DNA from 4 places in the Ectothiorhodospira variabilis genome. Region 1 is predicted to be linked to each of the others. Evidence: predicted binding sites of a transcription regulator. Region 1 holds the regulator's gene; each other region holds the start of a gene.
The links. Region 1 encodes sigma-54, which starts transcription at its own class of promoters, with help from an activator protein. Its sites were predicted from a motif close to TGGCANGNTNCNTGCTT; they were not measured.
Positions count from the first base shown of each region.

Region 2: nifB (nitrogenase cofactor biosynthesis protein NifB) is a predicted target of sigma-54. The motif match lies at 1,070-1,086, and genes of this name have one in related genera.
Region 3: LPW30_RS09305 (CmpA/NrtA family ABC transporter substrate-binding protein) is a predicted target of sigma-54. The motif match lies at 1,374-1,390, and genes of this name have one in related genera.
Region 4: LPW30_RS02690 (DUF4168 domain-containing protein) is a predicted target of sigma-54. The motif match lies at 826-842, and genes of this name have one in related genera.

Region 1 covers NZ_JAJNAO010000002.1:186,976-189,960, reverse strand. The annotation lists gene LPW30_RS03515 (PTS sugar transporter subunit IIA) at 1-300, opposite strand, end outside; gene hpf (ribosome hibernation-promoting factor, HPF/YfiA family) at 308-631, opposite strand; gene LPW30_RS03505 (RNA polymerase factor sigma-54) at 694-2,193, opposite strand; gene lptB (LPS export ABC transporter ATP-binding protein) at 2,360-2,985, opposite strand, start outside.
Region 2 covers NZ_JAJNAO010000008.1:32,423-35,407, reverse strand. The annotation lists gene nifB (nitrogenase cofactor biosynthesis protein NifB) at 1-1,004, opposite strand, end outside; gene nifA (nif-specific transcriptional activator NifA) at 1,188-2,756, opposite strand; gene nifL (nitrogen fixation negative regulator NifL) at 2,776-2,985, opposite strand, start outside.
Region 3 covers NZ_JAJNAO010000007.1:108,072-111,056, forward strand. The annotation lists gene LPW30_RS09305 (CmpA/NrtA family ABC transporter substrate-binding protein) at 1-1,208, opposite strand, end outside; gene LPW30_RS09310 (sigma 54-interacting transcriptional regulator) at 1,511-2,985, shown strand, end outside.
Region 4 covers NZ_JAJNAO010000002.1:29,441-32,425, forward strand. The annotation lists gene LPW30_RS02685 (class I SAM-dependent methyltransferase) at 13-594, opposite strand; gene LPW30_RS02690 (DUF4168 domain-containing protein) at 883-1,326, shown strand; gene LPW30_RS02695 (hypothetical protein) at 1,404-1,739, shown strand; gene LPW30_RS02700 (calcium/sodium antiporter) at 1,803-2,741, opposite strand; gene siaD (biofilm regulation diguanylate cyclase SiaD) at 2,805-2,985, opposite strand, start outside.

The sequences.
Region 1 (2,985 bases):
CAGGATGTCCACCGGCTCACTGTCGGGGGCATCGTAGTCGACGCCCTTTTCCAGCTTGAGCAGCGCGGCACAGGCCTCGCTGGCGCCGGCCAGTCGACCGTGGGGGATGGCCACGCCATGCCCCAGGCCCGTGCTGCCCAGGCGCTCCCGGGCCAGCAGGCTGTCGAAGATCTCGCCCTGGGTGAGCTTGGGTAGATGATTGGAGAGCATCTCGCCCAGCATCTCCAGCGCACGTTTCTTGCTGCTCACGTCCGTCTGGCAGTGCACCCGCTCAGGGGCGAGAAGATCACCGATGTTCATGAAACGCTCACTCGATGTGGTTGCGGTGGGAGCCTTCCGCCCGGTGGTGGTCCTTGAGCTTCTCCTTGTGCTTCACCACCTGGCGATCCAGTTTGTCCACCAGGGCGTCGATGGCGGCGTACATGTCCGTATGCGTGGCCTCGGCATGGATGCTGTTACCGCTGAGCAACAGGTTGCTCTCGGCCTTTTGCTGCAGCTTCTCCACGGTCAGGATCACATGCACGTCGATGACGTTGTCAAAATGCCGCTCCAGGCGCTCGAACTTCTCGTTGACGTAGTTGCGCAGAGCGTCGGTCAGGTCGACGTGATGACCGGTGAGGTTGATCTGCATGAGATGACTCCTTGGGAATGGATAGGGATGGGTAATGATCAGGACGGCTGCGTGGGTTTGCTTCAAACGAGCCGCTTGCGTTCGTTGGATGGCGGAATGGACATGGCCTCACGGTACTTGGCGACCGTGCGTCGTGCCACATGAATGCCGCGATCCACCAGGACCTGGGCGATCTTGCTGTCACTCATGGGTTTGCCCTGGGGCTCCTCGGCAACCAGCTTGCGGATCATGGCGCGTATCGCGGTGGCTGAACACTCACCGCCGTCGGCCGTGCCCACGTGGCTGGAAAAGAAATACTTGAATTCGTAGATGCCCCGGGGGGTATGCATGAATTTTTGGGTGGTCACCCGGGAGATGGTGGACTCATGCATCTCTAGTTGCTCGGCGATATCGCGCAGCACCAGGGGTTTCATGGCCTCGTCACCGTATTCCAGGAAGGCACGCTGGTGCTCCACGATGGCTGTGCCCACCCGCAGCAGCGTTTCGTTGCGGCTTTGCAGGCTCTTGATGAACCAGCGTGCCTCCTGGAGGCTGTTGCGCATGTAGGTGTTGTCCTGGCTGGAATCGGCGCGGCGCACGAAACTGGCATACAGGGGGTTCACCCGCAAGCGCGGCGCGATTTCCGGGTTGAGCTCCACCTGCCAGCGGCCTTCGCGCTTGCGCACGAACACATCAGGGATGATGTATTCGGGCGAACTGCTGCTGATGAGCCCGCCCGGGCGCGGGTTCAGTGTCTGGATCAGGGCGATCACCTGCTGCAACTCGCCATCATCCAGCCCCAGGCGCCGCTGCACGCCCTTGTAGTCACGCGCACCCAGGGCATCCAGGTGTTCGCGGGCCAGGGCGCGGGCCTCGGCCAGCCAGGGGGTGTCCTCCGGGAACTGAGCCAGTTGCAGGGTCAGGCACTCGGCCAGGTCACGTGCGCCCACGCCCACCGGGTCCAGGTGCTGAACCATGTTCAGTACGGCTTCCACCTCATCCAGTTCCAGGTCCATTTCCCGGTCCGTGGCCAGGGTTGCATGGATCTGCTCGATGGGTTCGGCCAGATAGCCGTCTTCGTTAATGGAATCGATGATGGTCAAGGCAATGGCCCGGTCACGCTCACTCATGGACGACAGGTGCACTTGCCACATGAGGTGTTCATGCAGGCTTTCCGAGGGGCCGGTCTGGTTCTCGAAAAGGTCTCGCCCGTCGTGGTCCGACTGTCCGGCGCTGGAAGGGGGCACATCGTAGATGTCGTCCCAGTTGCTGTCCACCGGTAATTCGTCGGGGATCTGCTCCTGACTGCCGTCGGCGTTGCCTTCCGTCTCGGCGGCGGCCTCCGCTGCTTCTGCTGCCTCGGAGGTTTCGGCCTGCTCCTGCTCGCGAGGCTCCTCGCTGGCGGTCTCCTGATCGGCCTCCGTGCCCTCCACGGCCTCGAGCATGGGGTTGGTTTCCAGGGTCTCCTGGATCTGGGCCTGCAATTCCAGCGTCGAGAGCTGCAGCAGGCGAATGGCCTGCTGCAGCTGGGGGGTCATGGTCAGGTTTTGACCCAGCCGGAGCTGGACGGACGGTTTCAACATAGCACGATGTGCGCCATCGGGCCGGGGCCCGGGTCTTTGATGCCTGATGATGAAGGCGGGGGCAGGCCCCCGGCGTAAATGATGCTTTCAGGGGAGATTATACGGTGTGCCAGCAAAAATGGGACCCATGTCCCGAAAACCGCATGCTGAACGGGGGGGCTTGGCTTCACAGGCGGAAGTTCTCCCCCAGATAGACGCGGCGGACCTGCGGGTCGGCCAGTACGTCTTCCGGCGCGCCCTGGCTGATGATGTGCCCGCCACTGAGGATGTAGGCCCGGTTGCAGATGCCCAGGGTCTCGCGCACGTTGTGGTCGGTGATCAGTACGCCGATGTTCCGTGACGTGAGATGGGTGATGATCCGCTGGATCTCGATCACCGAGATGGGGTCCACGCCGGCGAAGGGTTCGTCCAGAAGGATGAAGGCCGGTTCGGTGGCCAGGGCACGGGCGATCTCCACGCGCCGTCGTTCGCCACCGGAGAGACTGACCCCGGCGTTGTCGCGGATGTGCTGGATCTGGAACTCCTCCAGCAGGGATTCCATCTTCTCCAGGCGCTGGGCCTTGTTGAGGTCGCGGCGGACCTCCAGCACGGCCATGATGTTGTCTGCCACGGAGAGCTTGCGGAATACCGAGGGCTCCTGGGGCAGATAGCCCACGCCCATGCGGGCCCTCGCGTGCATCGGCAGTCGGGTGATGTCGCGGCCATCCAGACGGATCTGGCCTTCGTCGCAGGGTACCAGGCCCACGATCATGTAGAAGCAGGTGGTCTTGCCGGCGCCATTGGGGCCCAGCA
Region 2 (2,985 bases), on a different contig from region 1:
GGGTAGTCCACCTCCAGCTCGTCGATGCGATCAGCGGTGAACTCGGCTCCCCGGTCCTCCCCCAACCGACCCACGGCGTCGGCGCGGCATTGTCTGCAATGGCGCATCATCTTCATGTCAGTTCCACAGGCATCGCGCAGGGCAGTCAGCTCGGCCTGGGTGGGGCCGCGCTGGCCATTGAGGCCGAAATAGGTGCCGTGTTCCGGCTCGGAGATCAGCGGCATGATGTTGTGCATGAAGGCCCCCTTGGCCTTCACCACCCGCGACACCTCCTTGAGATGCTCATCATTGATGCCGGGGATCATCACCGAGTTCACCTTCACCAACACGCCACGCTCCACCAGCATTTCCAGGCCCTTTTGCTGCTGCTGGATGAGCAGACGGGCCCCTTCCACGCCGAAGACCCGCTTCTTGTTCCAGATCACCCAGGGATGGATGCGGGCACCCACCTCGGGGTCGATGCTGTTGATGGTGATGGTGATGTGATCCACGCCCAGGGCCACCAACTCTTCCACATGCTCTGGCAGGGCCATGCCGTTGGTGGACAGACATAGCTTGATGTCGTCGGCCTGCTCGCGGATGCCCCGGAAGGTCTGGAAGGTGCGGGTGGGGTTGGCCAGGCCATCCCCGGGGCCGGCGATGCCCACCACGGTCATCTCGGGGATGCTGGCCGCCACGGCCAGGGCCTTTTTCACGGCCTGGTGGGGCTTGAGCACCTCAGAGACCACACCGGGGCGGGATTCGTTGGCGCAGTCATACTTGCGGTTGCAGTAATGACACTGGATGTTGCAGGCCGGCGCCACCGCCACATGCATGCGGGCGAAATGGTGATGGGCCTCTTCCGAGTAACAGGGGTGATCCTGAATCTTCTCGCGAATGGCCTGAGGCAGTTCCGGGGTGGGGTCGTTGGCGCTGCCGCAGCCGCTGGTTGAGCAGCCACCCTGCGGAGTGACGGCCTCCTTGATGACGGGAATGTCGCTGAGCTTTTTGATTTTCAGGTCCATCACGGTCCTCCCGTTGAGGGTGCCCGCCGGTCTCGCGGTGGGAAAGGTTGGTCTTGGGAGGAGTGATGCAAACGCCGTGCCTGAAATTAAATAAAGACAACCTCATGATTTTTATAGCTTTACCATCCCACTCTCAGGAACATGTTGCACATGTCACAGACATGGCTGTGGTGAAGGGCACAATCAGAACTGCCTGACCCTGATCTTGAGGGTCTGAATGCGGTAGGCGATCTGCCGGGGCGTCATGCCCAGCAGGCGGGCCGCCTTGGCCTGCACCCAACCGGCCCGCTCCAGGGCGGCGATCACCCGTTCGCGCTCATCCAGGTCGGGGTCGTCCAGGTCCACCTCCACCTCGGGCTCCGGCTTGCGACTCAAGGGGAGCTTGTCCTCCAGGCCAGTGAGGTTGATGGCATCCAGGTCGATGGTGCCGGTCTCGCTCATGATGGCGGCCCGCTCCAGGCAGTTTTCCAGCTCCCGCACATTACCGGGCCATTCGTGGCGCATGAGTGTGCGAATGGCACTGTCGGTGATGTCCAGGGGACGACCCTGGGCCTTGGCCAACTTATCCACCAGGAATCGGGCCAGATCCGGAATGTCTTCGCTGCGATTGCGCAAGGCGGGCACGAAGATGGGCATCACATTGAGCCGGTAGTACAGGTCCTCACGGAAATCCCCCCGTTCCACCTCTTCCTCCAGAGGCCGGTTGGTGGCGGCGATGACCCGCACGTCCACCTTGAGGGTGCGCGTGCCCCCTACCCGCTCGAACTCACCCTCCTGCAACACCCGCAACAGCTTGGCCTGAAAGGCCTGGGAGATCTCGCCGATCTCGTCCAGGAAAATGGTGCCACCATCCGCCTGCTCAAAACGCCCCTTGCGCTGGGACACAGCCCCGGTGAAGGCGCCCTTCTCATGCCCGAAGAGCTCGCTCTCCAGCAGATTGTCCGGCAGGGCTGCGCAGTTGAGCTTGACGAAATGACCGTTGGCCCGCGGTGAGTTGTAGTGGATGGCATTGGCGATGAGCTCCTTGCCCGTGCCGGTCTCGCCGCGCACCAGCACCGTGGTGTGCCACTTGGCCACCTGACGCACTTGCTCGAACACCCGGCGCATCTCCTTGGAATGCCCCACCACATTGTCCAGGTGATAGCCGCCGCGCACCTCGCGGCGCAGCCGGTCACGCTCATCGGTCAGCGCCTGGCGCTCCTGCTCCAGATCCCAGGCGCGGCGCACGGTCTGGGCCAGCAGGTTGGCCACCATCTCCAGGAAACGGGCGCGCTCTTCCAGCAGGCCGTCATCCCCGCAAATGGGCTGCGCGGCCAGCACGCCGATGGGGTTGTCTTCGCCCACCCGGATGGGCACGCCCACGAAAGGCAGATCCGGGGCGTACAGCCCCATGCGGTCCAGAAACCGGGGTTCATCGGCAATACGACCGACCATGACCGTGTCACCCTCCTTGAGGATGACCCCCATCAAGCCCTCGCCGGGACGGTAGCGCACCTTGTCCACCCTTTCCCGGGTGCCGGTATGGGCGGCCCCTACCATGAGTTCGCCCGTGCCCGGATCCAGCAGCGACACCATCCCGCAACGCATGTCCGAGGATTCGTGCAGCACATGCAGCACCCCGGAGAGGATGTCCTGTAATCCGGATGAACAACTGAGCACCTGGCTGACCTGATAAAGCGTGTCCAGATGCATTTCGATCACTTGGGCGCGCGAGCGCCGCGTCGTGCCGACTGCCGTAGGAGAGATCACCATGGATGTTCCTGGAGTGATGTCAGAGTTTGCGCTGTGAAGCGTTGGGGAACTGCAAGCGGATGCGGCAGCCTTCCAGGCAGGTGGGGTCCACCTCCACCAGGCCGGCGTGCTGGTTCACCACCTCCTGCACCATGGGCAGCCCCATTCCTGCTCCGCTGCCACCACGGCCCTTGGTGCTGACGAAGGGTTCGAACACCCGCAGCCGCATGGACTCGGGGATACCCGGCCC
Region 3 (2,985 bases), on a different contig from region 1:
GAGTGCCAGGGGAACGGATCGAAATCGATGCGCCGTGGCTCATCCACCACATTGCCCAGACCATCCGCGAAGCGCCCGGTCAGCACCTGCTGCACCACCGGTGTAGGCTGATTCAGGTAGGCGCTGGGCGAGATGGCTTCCGAGATTTCAACGCGGTTATCCGGATTGGAGGCATACTGGGTGGCATCCACGATGGCCCGGAACAGGGCGCCGTAGGTGTTGGGATGCGTCTCCGCAAACTCGCGTGAGGTGGCAAAGGCACAACAGGGATGCCCTTCCCATATTTCCTTGGTGAGCATGTGAATGAAACCCACCCGGTCCCATACCGCCCGCTGGTTGAACGGATCCGGCGCCAGGTAGCCATCCAGGTTCTCCGCCCGCAGATTGGCCACCATCTCCGGTGGCGGCACCACGCGGATCTGAATGTCCTGATCGGGATCCAGCCCATGTTCGGCCACGTAGTAGCGCAGCAGGAAGTTGTGCATGGAGTACTCGAAGGGCACACCGAAACGGAAGCCCTTCCAGTCCTTCGGATTGCGCTTGTCCTTGTGCTTGTTATGCAGGGTGATGGCCTGACCGTTGATGTTCTCGATAGCCGGCATCACGAAGGACTGTGTCGATGACCCCAATCCCAGACTCATGGCCAGCGGCATGGGTGACAGCAGGTGGGAAGCGTCGTACTGGCGATTGAGGGACATGTCACGCGCAACAGCCCACCCGGCCGTCTTGATGACTTCCACCTCCAGTCCATAGCGCTCATAAAAGCCCATGGGGTGGGCCATGATGATGGGCGTGGCGCAGGTAATGGGGACAAAGCCCACCTTGAGCTTCTTCTTCTCCAGCGGGCCCATGCCCTCCTTCACTGCGGCCTTGAGCGCATCCATCGGAAACACGCTGGCCAGGGCGGCGGCAAAGGTTCCGGCACCGATGAGTTTCAGAAAGCGTCGCCGGTCGATCTCGCTATGGTTGAACACGGCGCGCACCACAGCGCTTTCCACCGCTCGGTCCACCATGTCCTCGGTATCCATGTGGGCTTCCCGGGAGCGATGGTAGTGCGCGGTCTCCAGCGGAACGTCCTGCCCATCGATGTGACTGTGATGAGTGCAGCCCGGACCACACACGTGGTCCCCATCGTCATGAGCATGGTCATGTCCATGCATGAGGCTGACTTCCGGATCGTAGGGATTGTCGAGGCTCTTGGTTGGCATCGCATGACTCCAGTGTGTTGGAGGAGCGGCTGCTGGCACGTTGCCTGCTTCATCTCCCAAGAGTGCGCTCCACGGGGGCATGACCCCATCAAACGCACCCTTGCAGTGCAGGACTGCATCCCTCTGTACCGCCGTCCCCGCAATAGTTGGGTGACGTCAGGGATATAGCAGGCAGCATGCCAAATCCTCATCGAGGCACTAGATACATGATTACAAAAGAGAAAAACAAAGATCCCCAGGAGGAATTCGAACCACGAACTCTCGTGGTGCACGAGAATTCGTGTCGTGCACCACGAGAGTTCGTGGTCAATGAAGAGAGCGGACTCCTCCTGGAGGATGATGTCTATCGCATGCTCTTCGCCCACGGGGCGCAGGCCATGCTGATATTCGACCCGTGGGCGGATCGCATCCTGGATGCCAACGGTGCCTCCGCCACCCTGCTGGGTCGCTCTCTGGAAAGCCTGCCCGGCCTGCGCATGAGTACACTCCATCCCCGGCACTTTCCCCGCTTGCTCACCTTCACACAGGAGGTCCTGGAATGCGGAAAGGGCTGGACTGACCAACTGGAGGTGTGCCCGCCGGACGGGGCATGCAGACCCGTCGAGTACAACGCCACCCGCATCCAGGTGAACGGTCGTGACATGATCTGTGCCGTTCTCCAGGACCTGCGTGCCCGCCGTCGTCAGCATGCCTTGCACGAAGCCGAGGACTACATGCGCAAGGGCATTGGGGGCTGGCGTGATGTGGAGCATGTATTTCGTGATCTGGAACGGGAGAACCGCCTCATCCTGGGGGCCGCGGGGGAAGGCATCTACGGTGTGAACGCCGAGGGCATGACCACCTTCGTCAACCCCGCCGCGGAGCGGCTGCTCGGCTGGCGGGCCGATGAGATGGTGGGCCGCAACATGCACGAACTGGTGCATCACACCCATCCGGATGGCACCCACTATCACGAGGATGACTGCCCCATCTACGCGGCCTTTCGTGAAGGTGTTGTTCACCGGGTGGATGACGAGGTGTTCTGGCGCAAGGATGGAACCCCCATGCCGGTGGAATACACCAGCACGCCGATCCTGGATCGTGGTGTGGTGGTGGGCGCCGTGGTGGTGTTCAGGGACATGACGCGGCGCAAGGAAGCTGAGGAACAGCTGCATGCGGCCCTGCACGAGGTGAACCAGTTGCGCCAGAGGCTGGAACTGGAAAACGCCTATCTGCAGGAGGAGATACGCACGGAGCGGGCTTTCGACGGCATCATCGGCAACAGCCCCGGGGTGCGAAAGATCGTGCAGCAAATCGAGCTGGTGGCACCCACGGATGCCAATGTGCTCATCATCGGGGAATCCGGCACGGGCAAGGAACTGATTGCCCATGCCATTCACAACGCTGGGAGCCGCTGCGAACGCCCGATGATCCGGGTCAACTGCGCCGCCATCCCCGGGGATCTGTTCGAGAGTGAATTCTTCGGGCACGTGCGCGGGGCATTCACCGGAGCCTTGCGGGATCGCATCGGCCGCTTTGAACTGGCCGATGGTGGCACCCTGTTCCTGGACGAGGTGGGCGAAATACCCCTGGAGCTTCAGGGCAAACTGCTGCGGGTGCTGCAGGATGGTCAGATCGAACGCATTGGTGAGGAGCGCACACGTCATGTGGACGTGCGGGTGATCGCGGCCACCAATCGGGACCTGGAAGAGGAAGTGCGTCGTGGGCGTTTTCGGCAGGATCTGTACTTTCGGCTGAACGTGTTTCCGGTCCAGTCGGTGCCCTTGCGGGAACGCCC
Region 4 (2,985 bases), 160 kb from region 1:
CCATATCTCTGGCTATATCTTGTAAAAGGCAGCGGTGAAGTCGTTGTCCAGATAGTCTTCGAGGATCTCCACTCGTGCCCCCAGCGCCTCCCCGTGTGCCCGAATCTCCTCCGGCAGATAGTAGTTGAAGCGTGATGGCCCCGGCTGGCCCTTGAGAAGATTGAATACAAAGGCCTGCCGCGTGGCACCGTAGCAGTGCTGAATGAAGCGCCCCGTTTCATCCCGGGTGAGATTGTTCATGGCGCCGCTGCATAGATAGAAGTCTGCCTTGGGCAGGGGGTCCTTTAGTACATCCATCAACCATATCTGGCATCCCGTGCGCTCACGGGCTGTCTGGATCATGGGCTCGCACACCTCCAGACCAACATACCCGGCGGGTGGGCCACGGTGCTCACACAAAAAGTTATAGAGGTCTCCGAACCCACAACCGGCATCCACCAGGGTTGTGCTACTGAGGTCCTCGGGCAGGCAGCGGGCCAATGCAACAAACCGCGCCGTCTGAGTGTAGGCCGAGCGCCAGTGCAGCCCCTGTGGCGTCGCCCCGTGGTCCGCCATGGCACGGCGGTAGAAGGCCTCGTTATCGACTCTGGGCATGGGACACGACCCTTGGGGATGGGGTGGGATCAACATAGTCCCCAAGGTCTCCAGGGTCAATGCACCTGACTTACGCCAACTCACGCGCCGGCCTTTGCCGATGTGACACCACCCTTTGTGCGCATGTGCTGTTTTGATACGCCTGCGGCCTGGGCAACCGCCCCGGAGACATCGTGACATCAGGCCCATAAGTGACTGTTCATGATGACATTCACAACGCAATAACTCAGTTGGCACATCTCCTGCTTAGCCTTGGTTGTCATTTCACCAACCCAATGGGAGCAATCAATGACATTACGCAAGACAGCCTTGACCCTGGCCATCACTTCCCTCTTCGCTCTCGGTGGCACGGCTGCTGCTCAAGGCTTCGGCGATGATGCTGGCGGCGCCCCGCCGGATGCCCAGCAAGGCACCCCTCCTGATGCCGGCGGCGCAGCCGCCCCTGGCGCCGCCCCCGAACCCACGGTGGAGCTCACCGACCAGGTGATCGACGACTTTGTGGATGTCTTCGTGGAAGTCCAGAAGATTGAGGAAGACTTTGCCCAGCAGCTGGATGCCGCCGAAGACCAGGCAGCAGCACAGGCCATCCATCAGGAAGCTCAGGAAAAGATGGTTGAGGCCGTCGAGGCCAATGGCATGAACGTGGAGGAATACAACGAAGTGGCCATGGCCCTGCAGGGTGACCCCGAGCGCCTTGAAGAGGTGATCGAGCGTACCCAGGATCGCCTGTAACGCAGCAGATCATTAAGCCTACCCCGGCCGGCCCGGCGCTGGCCGGGATCCTGGTCAATCCCGATAGGAGTGGCACCATGAAACACGTGAAGAAAACCCTGGGCGTGCTCGCCGCCGTCCCGCTGGCCCTGCTGGTGGGCTGTGGCGACCCGGGCCCGGAGATGGACGAGCCCTTCGAGCCGGCCGATCAGCCAGACATGGAGCAACAGGAGGGCATGGGTGCACCGCCGGATGATGGCATGGGCGCACCGCCTCCGGATGACGGCATGGGCGCACCGCCCGCCGATGACGGGATGGGAGCCCCGCCGCCGGATGATGGAATGGGCGCTCCCCCCCCGGACGATGGGATGGGTGCACCGCCCGAAAGTGACATGGACATGGAAGCCCCCGAGGGTGAAGATCTGGACCGCTGAGTCCGTTTCATCCCACGGCAGGTCCCGCCCGAAGGCGGGGCCTGCGCTTTTCAAGGCAGGCCGCTAGACCAGCAGCCAGGCCAGATAGGCCAGGTAAGCCCCCAACAGGAGCACCCCGAAGAGACGCCCCATGTCACGCCGCCAGGCGAAGACCATCCAGACCACCAGCGCGAACAGCAGCATCACCGACAGATCCACGTAGGAAATGCCGCCGGCCCCCAGCGGGATGATGGTGGCGGTGATGCCCAGCACCGCCAGCACGTTGAAGACGTTGGAACCGATGATGTTGCCCAGCACCATGCCGGTTTCACGCTTGAAGGCAGCCGCCACGGTGGTGGCCAGTTCCGGCAAACTGGTGCCCACGGAGACCAGGGTCAGACCGATTACCGCCTCGCTCACCCCCAGGGCCCGACCAATGGTGATGGCGCCACTCAAGAAGGCCTCGGAACCCACGTATAGACAGCCCGTCCCGAAGACCACGAAGAGGGCCGCCCGACCCACGGTAATCCCCGCATAGGCCCCCACCTCTTCCGCCACCTGATGGCCCGCCATCTGACGCCGGGCCAGATGCACCTGCCAGGCCACGAAGGCCACCAGCAGAAGCAGCAGCGCCATGCCCTCAATACGGGTGATCATGCCGTTGTAGAGCAGAATGAACGGCAAGGCCACGGCGCCCACCATCACCGGCAGTTCCCTTTTGAAGGTCTCCTGTTCACAGCGCACCGGGTAGAGCAGTGCCGCCGCAGCCAGCACCAGACCCAGATTGGCAATATTTGACCCCACCACGTTGCCCACGGCGATGGCCGACTGCCCCTGAAGGGCCGCCATGATACTGACCACCAGCTCGGGGCTGCTGGTGGCAAAGGCCACCACCGTCAGTCCGATCAGGAGGGGGGAAACCCCCGTGCGCAGGGCGATGGCGCTGCTGCCGGCCACCAGGCGATCGGCGCCGTAGGTCAACAGGGCCACGCCCAGCAACAGCAAGAAAAGCGCAAGCAACATGATGCGAATCTTCCGGATCAGGATGGGGGCCGGAGTATCGCACAGACCGCCAGGGCGTGAGGGTCAGAGCTCCTGCTCCACCCGATTGCGGCCGGCCTCCTTGGCGCGGAACAGGGCGATGTCGGCGCGCTTGAGGATATCGTTGGGATCCTCGCCCACACGCAGGCAGGTATAGCCAAAGCTGGCGGAGAGGCTCAGGGACTCATCCTCCCCCACGGTGATGCCACCTATCTCCTGACGCACC